2 regions of the Arthrobacter ginsengisoli genome follow, and region 1 is predicted to be linked to the other one. Evidence: riboswitches for the same ligand, from Rfam matches in the RefSeq annotation. Region 1 holds a riboswitch; the other holds the start of a gene.
The links. A riboswitch is a leader RNA that binds a small molecule or an ion and turns the genes downstream of it on or off. The one in region 1 is predicted to bind thiamine pyrophosphate.

Region 1 (7,096 bases):
AGTGGAACTCGCGCCTTTTTTATGTGCCATTTGGAAATGCCTGCCTTAAAATTCTGGGGAATCTGCTGAAAACCTGAACAGTAACGAGTAGTTACTTGATACCGGTGATCTTGACCTTGGTCAATTCCTGACGGTGACCCTGGCGCTTCTTGTAGCCGGTCTTGTTCTTGAACTTCTGGATGACGATCTTGGGACCGCGAAGGTCCTCAAGGATCTCAGCCGTAACCTTTACCTTGGCCAGGTCCGAAGCTGCAGACGTGACCTTGTCACCATCCACCAGGAGCAGTGCGGGCAACTCAAAGGTGCTGCCGGCTCCACCGGGGACGCGGTTCAGGGTAACGAAGTCTCCAACGGAAACCTTCTCTTGGCGGCCGCCTGCGCGGACAATCGCGTACACCACTGGGGAACTCACTTCTCTCGACGTTTATTACTAGATTTGCGTGCGGAACCTGGGTCCAAAGTTTCTGGTCCGGCTCACGCTGTGCCTCTACGCCGGTGGATTCCCCGGGGGAACCCATGAGCTATCCCGTGGACAATCGCACTCGAAATCAAGTGGAGCGTCCTCAAGGTCATAACCCAAGTGTTGGCGTAAGCACCGAAGATCTAGACTACGCTAATTTTGCCTTCGGCCGCAAATGAGGCTGGTTCCGACGTGAAGAACGTGGTAGTCACAACTCTGTATGGACAGAGCCCGCTGTAACGACTTCCGGAACCGTGCCCACCTATCGTACAGGCTCCCCCCGGCTCCCGCGGTCAGGCGTGCAGCCGCGGCGCGTCGAAGAATTCGACCTCGTAGCGGGCGGACTGCCGGAAGGCCAGCGTCATGGCGTCCCGTTCGCCCGCCGACGCCGCCCGCGCCGCAGCGTCGGTATAGGCGACGGCCTGCCGGGTGGCGGCGGCGAATTCCGCATCCGCGTAGGTGCGCAGCCACACCGCATAAGGGTGCGCGTCCGGGGCGCCGGCGGCGAGGAACTGCCCGTGCAGGGTCTCCCCCACCTCGGCATAGAGCCAGAAGCACGGCAGCACAGCGGCCACGAGCACCCCGTAGCTGCCGGAGACCGAGGCGGCAAGCAGATGGTCCACGTAGGACTTGGTGACCGGCCCCAGCGTTCCGTCGGCCGTCCGGGTGCTCAGCCAGGTCCGGTGCAGCTCCGACTCGACTTCGAGGCAGTTCTGGGCGGACCGGGCCCAGAAGAGCTGCTCGGCCTCCGTGGGCGCGATGGCGGCGGCGCGGGCCAGGACCCGGGAATAGCCGTTTAAGTACATCGCGTCCTGGGCGAGGTAGTAGGCGAACTCCTTCTCCGGCAGCGACCCGTCCGCCAGGGCCTTGATGAAGTCCAGGCCGTGGATCGCTTCGAGGTCGGCGGTTGCCGCGTCCCGGAGCGCGGCGGCGAAGGCGCCCTCGGCGGGGACGCGGCTGGTTTGGCCATGCTCCTGGGTGTGCTGCTGGACGTGGTGGAAATGATGGACCGGGCCGTTGCCGGTGCCGACGTCGAGCCGGTCCGAGGCGCGGAGGGCCTCCCGCAGCCAGGGTTTGACCTCGCGCAGCGCAGCCTCCCAGTCCCCGGCTCCGGTTTGTCCCATGAGTCTGGCCTGCACCGTGGCGATCGCCGAGGACAGCGAACAGCCGGTGCCGTGGCTGTTGCGGGTGGGCACCCGCTCCCCCGGCACCACCACGAGGTCCTGGGCCAGGAGCCCGACGGTGTTGACCAGCGCATCCGGGCAGCCGCCGTCATTGCTGCGGTCACCGGGGTTTCCGGTGCCGCTGCCGCCGTCGAGGTGGCCGCCCTTTACCAGGACCGTGGTGCCGGTGAGGGCGGCGAGCCGCTTGCCCTGTTCCAGCGCCCCGGCCCAGTTTCCGGCGACGGGCTCGTTGAGCAGGATCGCGAGCTCGGCGAGGTTGGGTGTGATCAGGTCCGCGAACGGCAACAGCGTGTGCAGTGCATCGGCTGCGGCCTCCCGCAGCAGCCGGTCGCCGCTCGTGGACACCATCACGGGATCCAGGACCACGACGCCGGGCCGGGCCTTTTCGAGCCAGCCGCGGACGGCGTCAATCACTGAGGCCTCCCCCAGCATCCCGATCTTGACGGCGTCGATGCTGATGTCCTGGCTGAGGGCGTCGAGCTGGGCGGTCAGGAAGGACGCCGGCGGGACGTGCACGGCACTGACGCCGCGGGTGTTCTGGGCGGTCAGGGCGGTGATGGCCGCCATGCCGTAGCCGCCGTGCGCGGCAATGCTCTTGAGGTCGGCCTGGATGCCTGCGCCGCCGGAGGGATCGGAGCCGGCAATCGCCAGCACCCTGGGGATCCGGGAGGCGGAAGCGGCAGGGACAGGCGGAAGAAACGATGAGGCGATGGTCATGGGAGACATCCCTTCGCCGGTGCTAACCGGACAGGTTCAACGGGTCTGGATCTCAGCCGGCCCGATGCGCGGCACCCCGTGTCAGGTAACAGCCTAGCCCGATCCCTTAACGCAACCGCGGGCACGGCCCGAAACTGCCCGTATTGCTACGCAGTCCGGACCGCACCCGCGGCCTGGTTGAACTGTTCCCGCGTTAGAGCTCCGAGGCCGGAACGCCGACGCCGAGGATGATCGGCTCGCTCGCGGCAGGCTTGGCGGCCGGCTGTGCCGCCGGGACCTTGGCCTCGTGCACTGACACGGGCGCGGCGTGCGGGGTTTCCCGCCGCTGTTCCACCGAGGTCTCGTTGGCTGCACCCTGGGCGCGGCTGGCACTCCGGTTGCGGCGGCCGCGGCGGGCACGCGAGGTGCCAGCCTCGGTGTCCGCCTCGGTCTGGGAACCCGGCGCCTGGACGCGTCCCGGGCCGGTTCCGCCGGTGCGCGCCGGAGCGACCGCCGCCGTCCGGGCGGCCGGGGCGGCGGCCGCCGTTGCCGCCGGTTCCTGGGCTGCTGCCGGGGCTGCGGGTTCCGGGGCGGCCTCGGCTTCACCCAGGTGGGCGAACGCCTCGGTCAGCAGGTCCAGGGTGAGCGCGGGTGTGCTCGCCTGGTCGGGGTGCTCGACGAACGGCAGGGCGACCTGCTCGCCGCCGAACGTCAGCACGGCGGCGGGGCGTCCGGCTGCTTCCTCCGTTGCGGCCAGCTCGACGGCTGCCTCGACAGCGGCATGGCGGGTCGCGGCGTCGGCAGCGGTGGCTGCCTCGCCGTCGTGCAGGTGCGCGGCGTGCGCCGCTGCGGCGATATTCGCCAGCGCGGCGCGGGTTGCCTCGGCCTTGGCGTGGCGCTCGGCCTCGGTGGGCTCGGGGTGGACTGCCGCCGGGACGGACTGCTCCTCCGCACCCTGGCCGCCCCGGCCGCGGCGGCGGCTCTTGCGTTCGACCCGGGCGGCGGGCTGGTGCTCGGTCCGCGGGATGTGGTGCTCGGCGGCCACCACGTTGGCGCGGCGGTGCTCCACCGGCTCGTCGTGGGTGACGATGCCGCGGCCGGCGCAGGTTTCGCACTGTTCGCCGAAGACTTCCAGCAGCCCGGTGCCCATCCGCTTGCGCGTCATCTGCACGAGGCCCAGCGACGTCACTTCCGCAACCTGGTGCTTGGTCCGGTCCCGGCCCAGGCACTCGACCATGCGGCGCAGCACAAGGTCGCGGTTGGATTCGAGCACCATGTCGATGAAGTCGATGACGATGATGCCGCCGATGTCGCGGAGCCGGAGCTGCCGGACGACCTCCTCGGCGGCTTCGAGGTTGTTCTTGGTGACGGTTTCCTCAAGGTTTCCGCCGCTGCCGGTGAACTTGCCGGTGTTGACGTCCACCACGGTCATGGCTTCGGTACGGTCGATCACGAGGGAGCCGCCGGAGGGCAGGAAGACCTTCCGGTCCAGGGCCTTGTGGATCTGCTCGTCGATGCGCCAGGCCGCGAAAATGTCCGTGTCCTTGGTCCACTTCTCCAGCCGGCCCACGAGGTCGGGCGCCACGTAGGTGACGTAGGCCTCGATCGTGTCCCAGGCTTCCTCGCCGGAGACAATCAGCTTGGAGAAGTCCTCGTTGAAGACGTCACGGACCACCTTGATGGTCAGATCGGGTTCGCCGTAGAGCAGCTCGGGGGCGAGGATCTTGGTGGAGGTCGACTGGCCCTCGATGCCTTCCCACTGGGCGCGGAGGCGGTTGATGTCGTGCGTGAGCTCTTCCTCGGAGGCGCCCTCGGCCGCGGTGCGGACAATGACGCCGGCGTTTTCCGGCAGCCGGTCCTTGAGGATCCGCTTGAGGCGGTTGCGTTCGACGTCGGGCAGCTTGCGGGAGATGCCGGTCATGGAACCGCCGGGTACGTACACGAGGTAGCGGCCGGGCAGTGAGATCTGGCTCGTGAGGCGGGCGCCCTTGTGGCCGACCGGGTCCTTGGTGACCTGGACCAGGACGGAGTCGCCGGACTTGAGCGCGTTCTCGATCCGGCGCTGCTTGCCCTCGAGGTTCACGGATTCCCAGTTGACTTCACCGGCGTAGAGCACGGCGTTGCGGCCGCGTCCGATGTCGACGAAGGCGGCTTCCATGGACGGCAGCACGTTCTGGACCTTGCCCAGGTAGACGTTGCCGATCAGGGAATCCTGCTGGGTTTTGGACACGAAGTGTTCGGCCAGGACGCCGTCCTCGAGGACGCCGATCTGGATTCTGTCGTCGCGCTGGCGGACGATCATCTGGCGGTCGACCGATTCGCGCCGGGCCAGGAACTCGGCTTCGGTGATGACGGTGCGGCGGCGGCCGGTGTCGCGGGATTCGCGGCGGCGCTGCTTCTTCGCCTCAAGCCGGGTGGAGCCCTTCAGGGATGTGACGCGGTTGTTGACCGGCGCCTCGGCAGCCGCACGGGGTGCACGGACGCGGGTCACCGTGTTGGGCGGATCGTCGCCTTCCCCGCCGGTCAGTTCCAGGTCCTGGTCACCACGGCGGCGGCGACGGCGGCGGCGCGACGTGACGCCTTCTTCGAGCGCCTCCTCGGAGCCTTCCTCTTCTTCGTCTCCGGCGGCTTCGGAGTCGTTCCCGGCGCCGGTCTCGCTGTCGGCCCCGCGGCCGGTGCGTCCGCGGCGGCCGCGGCTGCGGCGCCGGCGGCGGCTGCCGGCGTCCTCGCCTTCCTCGCCCTCTTCTTCTTCGTCAGCGTCTGCTACGGCGACGGCCGCCGGGGCCGGGGCCGGGCGCACGACGGCGGTCAGGTCGGGCGCCTGGAAAATCATCGAGGTGACCGCTCCCGGCTCCAGGAACAGCGAGGACGCGGAGGCTGCTTCGGCCGGTGTCTCGTCTGCCGGTACTGCGGGGGCTTCGGCGCCGGCGCCCACGGGCGCCGGGGCACCGGCGGCAGCGGCCACGGGGGCTTCCGCCGCGGCCACGGCTTCCGCTGCCGGAGCTTCGGCGGCCGGGGCTTCCACGACGGGGGCTGCGGTTTTGGCGCGGCTGGCGCGGCGCCGGACCGGCTTCTCAACGGGGGCCTCAGCGGTCTGGGCTGCCGCTGTCTCTGCCGCCGCTGTCTCTGCCGCCGGGGTCCCGGCGGCGGGAGTCGCGGCGTCGGCGGCGAAGGCCGGAAGGGGTTCGGCCGGTTCAGCGACCTTGCGGGCGCGGGAGCGGCGGACGGGGGCCTTGGCCGTGGCCTCGGCGGCCGGAGCCGCGGCGCCCTCGGCCGGGACTGCGTGCTCGGCGGGGACCGGGCCCTCGGCGGGGACAGTTGTAGCCGCTGCTGTGTCAGCGGCCGCGCCGGTCTTGGGGAGCGGCTTGCGGCGGGTCCGGACCGGCCGCTTCGGCGGCGTGGCTGCAGTCACGGCTTCCGCTGTTTCGCCGGCTGTTTCGTTCGTGACAAGCGCGTCTTCGTTGCCTGTTACAACCTGGTCATTATCCATATGTGGCGACACTCCTGCCCCTGACGTACCGCCACATCCGGCACCCGTTGGGGCAAATATTTGTCAACACCCGCAGGCATTGACAGAAGTCAATTGGATACCCTCAGGTTCGCACCGGCAGTGGGGTGCGGCAGCCCTGGAGGGCCGGCGGAATTGTTCTGAAACCCGTTGATCTACACGCCACAACCAGGTGCCGTCCAATGGCATTGCGGGACAGCCCGGATCAGAGGATCCGTAGCTCCCTGCTCATCATTGGCGGTCTTGGGAACAAAGTCGCCGGACCGGAATCCGGATGTGGATCGGGTTCCAGCCACGTTCATTGTCTCACAGGACCCGTCAAAGGAGGCGTAAGCAAGCCATCCGGCCCACACCGTGTACCGAATCACTCGTGACGGCGCGACGCATCCCGGACTTCATTCGGCCTCCGGCGATAGAATCGGGCCAGACGCACCCGATCCGAAGGACATTGATTCCATGCCCAGCATCTCCAGTGCCACCGGCGAGGCCGCCGCGCAGCAGCGAAGCTCCAGCGCATCGGCTGCGGAACGGCCGTTGCCCCCGATGACCCGCGACCGACCGTTCGCGTGGCTCCTGCTGATCACCGGCGTCGTGGGCTGGCTTGCCTCCGGGACCCTGGTGCTGGAAAAGCTGGAGGTCCTCAAGGATCCCAGCCACGTGACCGTGTGCGATGTGAACCCGTGGATCTCCTGCGGCCAGGTCATGCAGACCTGGCAGGGATCGGTGTTCGGCTTCCCCAACATGTTCATGGGCATCGTGGCGTTCGCCATTATTATCACCACCGCCATGGGCCTGCTCGCGGGAGCCAGCTTCGCCCGCTGGTACTGGCTGGGGCTGCAGGCCGGCGTGACCCTGGGCTTCGCCTTCGTGGTGTGGCTGTGGTCGCAGGCGCTGTATTCCATCCACATCCTCTGCCCGTTCTGCATGGTCGTCTGGGCGGCGATGATTCCACTGTTCGTCTGGGTCACCGTCCGCAACGTGACCCACGGCGTGATCAAGCTCCCCGCCGGCCCCACCCGGATCCTCGGCGACTCCGGCTGGATCATTACGGCGCTGCTCTACATCGCCGTGGTCGCTTCCATCTTCTTCGCCTTCATCCAGGTCTTCATCGGAACGTCCGGCTACTAAGCACGCACAACCGCCGCGAGGTGACAGTTAAGGCCAATGAACGCGCGCGTTCATTGGCCTTAACTGTCACCTCGCGGTGGCGCGGCTGCATCCCGGAGCTTAGCCCTGGAACCAGATCTT
Region 2 (7,096 bases), on a different contig from region 1:
TGGCCGAGAACAGCAGGGTCTGGCGGACGGCGGGGGTGCCGGCGATGAGGGTTTCGACGTCGGGCAGGAAGCCGAGGTCCAGCATTTCGTCGGCTTCGTCAAGGATGACCATTTTGACGTTCTTCAGCACGAGGTGCTTCTGCTTGTACAGGTCGATGAGGCGGCCGGGGGTACCGACAACAACCTCGACGCCCTTCTGCAGGGCCTCGATCTGCGGCTCGTAGGCACGGCCGCCGTAGATCGTGGTGATGCGGGCGTTGCGCTTGCGGGCGGCGTTCTGCAGGTCATTGGCGACCTGGACGGCCAGTTCGCGCGTCGGCACGATTACAAGGGCCTGCGGGGCGCCGGGAGCCGGGAGCAAGGCATACCCCGCATCGTCCGGTCCAACGACGCGCTGCAGCGCCGGGATACCGAAGCCGAGGGTCTTGCCGGTGCCCGTCTTGGCCTGGCCGATGATGTCGTGACCGCTCAGGGCGACCGGCAGGGTCATGGCCTGGATCGGGAAGGGGTGGGTGATGCCGGCGTCGGCCAGCGACTCCACGATGTCGGCGCGGACGTTGAAGTCGGCGAAGGTTTTCTCGGCAATCTCGTGCGGCTTCTCGTCCGAGATAATGGTCTCTTCCGGCTCGAGCGTTTCCGTTCCGGATTCGTCGGTCAGAAGCTGGTGCGTGTGCAATTCACTCACGGGGGAGTTTCCTTATTCATTTTGGGCTGCGCTGCTTGCTCAACGGGGCCGGCCGGGTGGCCGTTCCGGAGCACGCTCAGGCGCGCAAGCAAATCCAGTGGAAGCCGATCGCGGGCTATCTAAATGCTGGCACTGGGGACCAGCGGGTCTATCTCAAGATCGCGTAGGGGCGGGCTTGTTGAATTCGAAAATCAAGGAAATCAACGACCGGGCATCCATATCTACCTTCCCAGTCTAGCTGTATGCGGCCCGGAACCTCGACGGTGACCGCAGACGGCGCGCGGGAACCCTGCCGATTGGCTCAGCCCACCAGCTCCAGACGGACCTCACGGGTGGCGATGTCGGAAGAGAGAACCCGGACCCGGACCTCGGTGCCGGGTTCGAGTTCGCCGGGGCAGCGGGCCGTCACCGCGGGCTCGGCGATCTGCACGATCCCGGAAGGCCCGCTTCCGTTGCCCGGCCTGGCGCCGCCGTTGCCGTTCCGGCCGTTCTTGCCGGGTTTGGAGCCGGAGATCACGACGGCGTCGAACTCCTGGCCGACGTGGTTGACCAGCAGCGCTGCCTCGACGGTGTCGAGCGCGAGGCGCTCCAGCTTGGCGGCCAGCTGGTCCGACGCGGCCATGATCGAGGGAAGGGACGGCAGCGCGGCGCGGGCCCAGTCGGGCACAGCCGTGCCGTTGCTCAGCGCCTCGCAGATGACCAGGACAAAACGGTCGATGAGCCGGCGCAGCGGGGCCGTGGAATGGGCGTAGGCGGCGCCGATGGCGGCCTGGACGGCGGCCCCGGGAACCGTTCCGTCGAAGGGTGTGTAGCCGGCTCCGCGGAACAGCATGCCGGCCGAGTGCACGATCGCCAGCTGCCGGGGGTCCGTGGGGTCAAGGGTGCGCAGGTATTCGCCGTAGCTCATCGCGCCGTCCCAGGGCTTGCCCAGAGCCCTGGTCTGGCGGTGGAAATGTCCGAGTGAGGCTTCATCCGGCGGCGGCATGGTGCGCAGGATGCCGACCTTGCCCGCCAGCATGATTCCCGCGGCGGCCATCCCCGTCATCAAGGAGATCTGGGCGTTCCAGTCCTCCACAGGCAGCGGCGGTGCAGCGACAATCCGGTAGCCGCCGTCGGGCAGCTGTTCGATTTCCTGCTCCGGCATGTTCAGGCTGGCCCCGCCGCGGAGGCGTTCCAGCTCCACCCGCTTCATCCCGACTTCCCGGAGCAGCTGGAGGACGGGTGCGGCGGTGCCGGCGTCGAGCTCGGCCTGCACACCGCGGTAGCTGAGCTTGGCCCGGCTGCGGACGGTCGCACGGCGGACCAGCACCGCGGACACCTCGGCGGCGGCGTCCAACTCGAACTCCCAGACAAAGGCGGCGCACAGCTGCCCGGCCAGCAGGCTTCCGGCTTCTTCGCTGATGACTTCCGGATGCAGCGGAATCCGGCCGTTCGGGGTGTAGAAGGTCTGCCCGCGGCGGCGCGTCTCGGCGTCGAGCGCCCCGCCGGGGGCCACAAAGGAGGGGACGTCGGCGATCGCGTAGAAGACCTTGTAGCCCTCGCCGGAACGGTCGATGAAAAGGGCCTGGTCCAGGTCGGTGGAGGACGCCGGATCGATGGTCACGAACTCGATATGGGTGAAATCCAGCTCCGGCAGCTCGTGCCCGGCGACTGCCTCCTTGGCCTCCCGGAGCGCGTCCTCGGGGAAGGGCCCCGGCAGTTCCAGCGTCGTGCGCAGCGCGTTGAGGGCCTCGGCAAGCTGGTTCTTCTGCTGGTGGACGCTCGGGGTCAGGCGATGATGGGACACGAAAATCAGATTAGCTTCATTTGCGCCATTAGTCTTGGATCATGAGCACATCGCCGGCTGATCCCGCCAGTTACTACAGCTTCCTCAGGGATCTGCTGGGCGTGATCGCCTATGGCGAGCTGTCCGCGTTCGAGCGGCTCTCTTCCGACGCACGGTATTCCCCCACGCTGCACGACCGTGCGGTGCTGGGCCGGCTCGCCGTGATCGAGTTCCGGCACTACGAGCTCGTGAGCGCCAAACTCGACGCCATGGACCAGGACGTTGAGGCTGCCATGCTGCCGTTCCAGCCGTCCGTGGACCACTTCCACGAACGCACCCGCCCCGCGGACTGGTACGAATCCCTCATGAAGGCGTACGTGATCGACACCGTGTCCGCCGACTTCTACCGCGCCATTTCCCGCTACGTCGATGCCGGGACCCGGGCCCTGGTGGAGCAGGTCCAGGCCGATGAGGGGGCCACCGCGGTGCTCCGCGATCGGCTCAGGACGGCCCTTGCCGACGACCCGCGGCTGGCCTCGCGGCTGGCGCTGTGGGCCAGGCGCCTGCTCGGGGAGGCCCTGACCCAGGCGCAGCGGGTGAGTTTTGAGCACTCGTTCGTCGGCGGCCTGATCGGCGCGGATGAGGAACGGTCCGAGGAGCTTGTCCGCGGGATGATGGCGGAAGTGGCGGCGAACCATTCACGCCGGATGACAGAACTCGGTTTGACCGGCTGAGTCGGGGGACCGGGCTCAGTTCCCCGCGGCGTCGAGTGCCGCGAGCAGGGCTCTGGCGGCGCCGGCCGGATCGTCGGCCTCCGTGATGGCGCGGACCACCACGATCCGGCGCGCCCCGGCGTCCACCACCTGCTCCACATTTCCGAGGTCGATGCCCCCGATCGCGAACCACGGCACCACGTCCGCCCCGGCACCGTCCCGGTCCGCGGCCCGGCGGATCGCGTCCGCCGCGTGGCGCACCAGTCCGAGCCCGACGGCGGCGCGGCCCGGCTTCGTCGGAGTGGCCCAGACCGGTCCGACACAGAAGTAGTCCAGGCCGTTGCGGCCGGGGGACGCGGCGATGGCTGCGTCCACCTGCTCCGGGCTGTGGGTGGACAGCCCGATCACGGCGTCCTGGCCGAGGAATTTCCGGGCGGCTCCGAGGGGGATGTCCTTTTGCCCGATGTGGAACACCGGAGCGCCCGAGAACGAGGCGAGGTCCGCCCGGTCGTTGACGGCCCAGAGCCGGTCATGGCGCCGGGCCGCCTGTTCCAGGACTGCCAGGTACGCCAGTTCCTCGGCCGCTTCCAGTGACTTGTCGCGCAGCTGGATGATGTCGACGCCGCCGGCAAATGCCGCGTCCACGAAGTCGGCGAAGTCCCCGCGGTCCTGGCGGGCATCGGTGCAAAGGTAAAGGCGGGCAGTGGTGTGGAGGGCATCCGGGCTCATGGGTCCAGCCTAGTTCCTCTAAACTGGGCAAGTACCGCGGGAGCCCGCCGCGTCCGTCCACGCCCTTGGCGTCCGGCACCGGCTGGCTGAGAGGGCATCAGAGCCGACCGCTTGACCTGATCCGGTTAGTACCGGCGTAGGGAAGGAATCCTTTTGGACGAGACCTCCGCCCGCGGCGTGGCCGCGGGCACCGACGCAGCGGCAGCTGCAGCCGCTGATGACGCCGCAGCCGGCCCATGTTACGACGTCGCCGTGATCGGCGGCGGCGTCATCGGCCACGGGATCGCCTGGGCCGCGCGCCGCTCGGGCCGATCGGTCGCCCTGATCGACGACGCCCCCGGAAGCGGCGCCAGCTGGGCCGCCGCCGGCATGCTCGCCCCGGTGAGTGAACTTCACTACCAGGAGGAGGCCCTCCTGGAGCTCATGCTGGAGTCCTCCCGCCTCTGGCCGGCCTTCGCAGCCGGACTGGAGCCCGGCGGGGCCCCGGGAACGGACACCGGCGCTGTCGATGGCCCCGGCACGGGATACCTCACGACGCCGACCCTCGCCGTGGGGGCCGACGCGGCGGACCGCCGGGCGCTCACGGACCTGCGCACCGTCCAGCAGTCGTACGGCCTGGCCGTCGAGCCGCTGACGGTCCGGGCGGCTCGCGGCCGGGAGCCACTGCTGAGCCCGGGCATCTCCTGTGCCTTCGACATTCCCGCCGACCACCAGGTGGACCCGCGCCGGCTGCTCGCCCGGATCGGGGAACTCCTGGCCGCGGACACTCAGTCCCACACCATTAACAGGCGGGCCGCCGGGCTGCTCCGGGAGGACGGGCGGGTGGCTGGCGCCAGTCTCGCCGGCGGCGGCTCCGTCCGGGCCCGCGAGACGATTGTCGCCAACGGCCTCGGCGCCGCCGAGCTCGACGGCCTGCCGGAGGGGCTCCGGCTGCCGCTGCGGCCGGTCCACGGGGACATCCTCCGGCTCCGCGTGCCGGAGAAACTGCGGCCGCTGCTGACCGCAACGGTGCGGGGACTCGTCCGCGGCGTGCCGGTTTACATCGTTCCCCGGCAGGACGGCACGGTCGTGATCGGCGCCACCGCGCGGGAGGACGATCTCGGTGGCGGCAGCCGGGCATCGGCCCCGGCCGGCGGGGCCGTGTCCGCCGGCGGCGTCTACCAGCTGTTGCGCGACGCCCAGCAGCTGGTCCCCGCGGTCGCCGAACTGGAACTGCTCGAAGCCACCGCCCGGGCCCGGCCGGGGACCCCGGACAACGCGCCGCTGCTGGGCCGCGTGGCGGACCAGCGCAGCCATGGGGACGTTGCGGGGCTGATCATCGCCACAGGGTTTTTCCGGCACGGAATCCTGCTCACGCCCGCCGCCGCGGAGATCTGCCGGCAGCTGCTGGACGGCGTCGCGGACCCCCGCTGGGCGCGCTTCCGGCCGGACAGATTCGCTGCCGGTCCCCGTGCCGCAGGCACCGGGGGCAGCAGCACCAGGAGCAACAACACCACGAACAACGGCGCGCCGGCCGCCGGACCGCGGAGCACGCCATCCCGGAACACCCCTTCCACCCCCGAGCACAGCAAGGAAACGCTATGAATATCACCCTCAACGGAACCGGGCGCACGCTCGCCGACGGCGCCTCCGTGGGCACCCTGGTCAGCCAGGTCACCGGCCGGCCGCTGGCCCCGAACGGCCAGTCTGCCGACGGCATCAAACTCGGGGTCGCGGTGGCCCGCAACGCTGAAGTGGTTCCCCGCAGCCAGTGGCACGGCACCGCGCTCGCCGACGGCGACGACATCGAACTCGTCACGGCGGTGCAGGGAGGATGAGCAGCATGGCGAACGCCACAGCGTCGGCCCCGGAAGCTTCCCCCGCGGCAGCGGACCCGTTCACCGTCGACGGCGTGCAGCTCGGGTCGCGCCTGATCATGGGCACCGGCGGGGCGCCGAGCCTGGACGGGCTGGCGGCCGCGCTGCTGGCGTCCGGCACGGAACTGACCACGGTGGCGATGCGACGCTACTCGCCGGCGGAGGCCGGGTCGCTGTTCCAGCTGCTGCTGGAGAACAATATCCGGGTGCTGCCCAACACCGCGGGCTGCTTCACCGCCAAGGACGCCGTGCTGACTGCCGAGCTGGCCCGCGAAGCCCTCGAAACAGACTGGGTGAAGCTGGAAGTGATCGCAGACGAGACCACCCTGCTGCCGGATGCGGTGGAACTCGTCGAGGCCACGGAGCAGCTCGTCGGCCGCGGATTCAAGGTCTTCGCCTACACCAATGACGACCCGGTGCTGGCCCTGCGGCTCGAGAACCTGGGCGCCGCCGCGGTGATGCCGCTGGGAGCGCCGATCGGCACGGGGCTGGGCATCCTGAACCCGCACAACATCGAACTGATCGTCTCGCGTGCCTCGGTGCCCGTGGTCCTCGACGCCGGGATTGGCACCGCCTCCGACGCGGCCCTGGCCATGGAGCTTGGCTGTGACGCGGTGCTGCTGGCCACCGCCGTAACCCGGGCGCAGCATCCGGTGCTGATGGGGGAGGCCTTCAAGCACGCGGTGATCGCCGGTAGGCTGGCAAAGAGGGCCGGCAGGATCCCTCGCCGGGAGCATGCGCTGGCCTCCTCGGCTATGGAGGGCCGGGCCGAATTCCTTTAGGCAAAGGAGCCTGCCATGGCAGCCACGGAGGACATCCTCAACGAGGGCGAGGTCGAAGCGGCCCTGACCGGGCTGCCGGACTGGCGATACCAGTCCGGCGGTCTCGTCACGGTCTATAAAGTGCCGACGGCGGCCGCGGCGCTGGAACTGATCGCCGCCGTCGGACGCCTGGCCGAAGAACAACACCACCACCCGGATCTGGACTGGCGCTACAACCGGGTCTTCCTCCGGTACAGCTCCCACGACGCCGGGGGCGCCGTCACGCGGCGGGACGTCGCGGCCGCAACGGCCGCCGGCGCAGCCGCAGCGCGGATCGGCGCCACCGCCGAGCCCGGCCGGTCCCGGACCGGCTAGTAGCGCAGGATGGCGGTGAGCCGGGCGGTGTCGCGCCGGGTGCGGGTCTTGCCCAGGTAAAGCACCGCCGCCACGGCGGCGGCGGTGCCGAGGACCATGGGCAGCACCCACGGAATCCAGGTCAGCCCGGGCTGGTAGCCCAGCCCTGCCGCGATGAAGATGATCCAGCTCAGCATTCCGACGGCCAGTGATATCCCCGCCGGCACCGCGAT

Region 2: it holds a riboswitch for thiamine pyrophosphate, as region 1 does, so the genes downstream of both, thiO (glycine oxidase ThiO) here and J2X01_RS01905 (bifunctional hydroxymethylpyrimidine kinase/phosphomethylpyrimidine kinase) in region 1, are expected to answer to the same signal.

Annotation. Positions count from the first base shown of each region.
Region 1 covers NZ_JAVDVQ010000001.1:407,390-414,485, forward strand. The annotation lists gene rpmA (50S ribosomal protein L27) at 1-30, opposite strand, end outside; gene rplU (50S ribosomal protein L21) at 92-400, opposite strand; gene J2X01_RS01905 (bifunctional hydroxymethylpyrimidine kinase/phosphomethylpyrimidine kinase) at 754-2,361, opposite strand; TPP riboswitch at 2,353-2,450, opposite strand; gene J2X01_RS01910 (Rne/Rng family ribonuclease) at 2,555-5,830, opposite strand; gene J2X01_RS01915 (vitamin K epoxide reductase family protein) at 6,305-6,976, shown strand; gene ndk (nucleoside-diphosphate kinase) at 7,076-7,096, opposite strand, start outside.
Region 2 covers NZ_JAVDVQ010000005.1:183,809-190,904, forward strand. The annotation lists gene J2X01_RS08115 (DEAD/DEAH box helicase) at 1-685, opposite strand, end outside; gene J2X01_RS08120 (RNB domain-containing ribonuclease) at 987-2,471, opposite strand; gene J2X01_RS08125 (ferritin-like fold-containing protein) at 2,513-3,184, shown strand; gene thiE (thiamine phosphate synthase) at 3,200-3,892, opposite strand; TPP riboswitch at 3,919-4,053, shown strand; gene thiO (glycine oxidase ThiO) at 4,145-5,476, shown strand; gene thiS (sulfur carrier protein ThiS) at 5,473-5,709, shown strand; gene J2X01_RS08145 (thiazole synthase) at 5,715-6,530, shown strand; gene J2X01_RS08150 (4a-hydroxytetrahydrobiopterin dehydratase) at 6,546-6,884, shown strand; gene J2X01_RS08155 (hypothetical protein) at 6,881-7,096, opposite strand, start outside.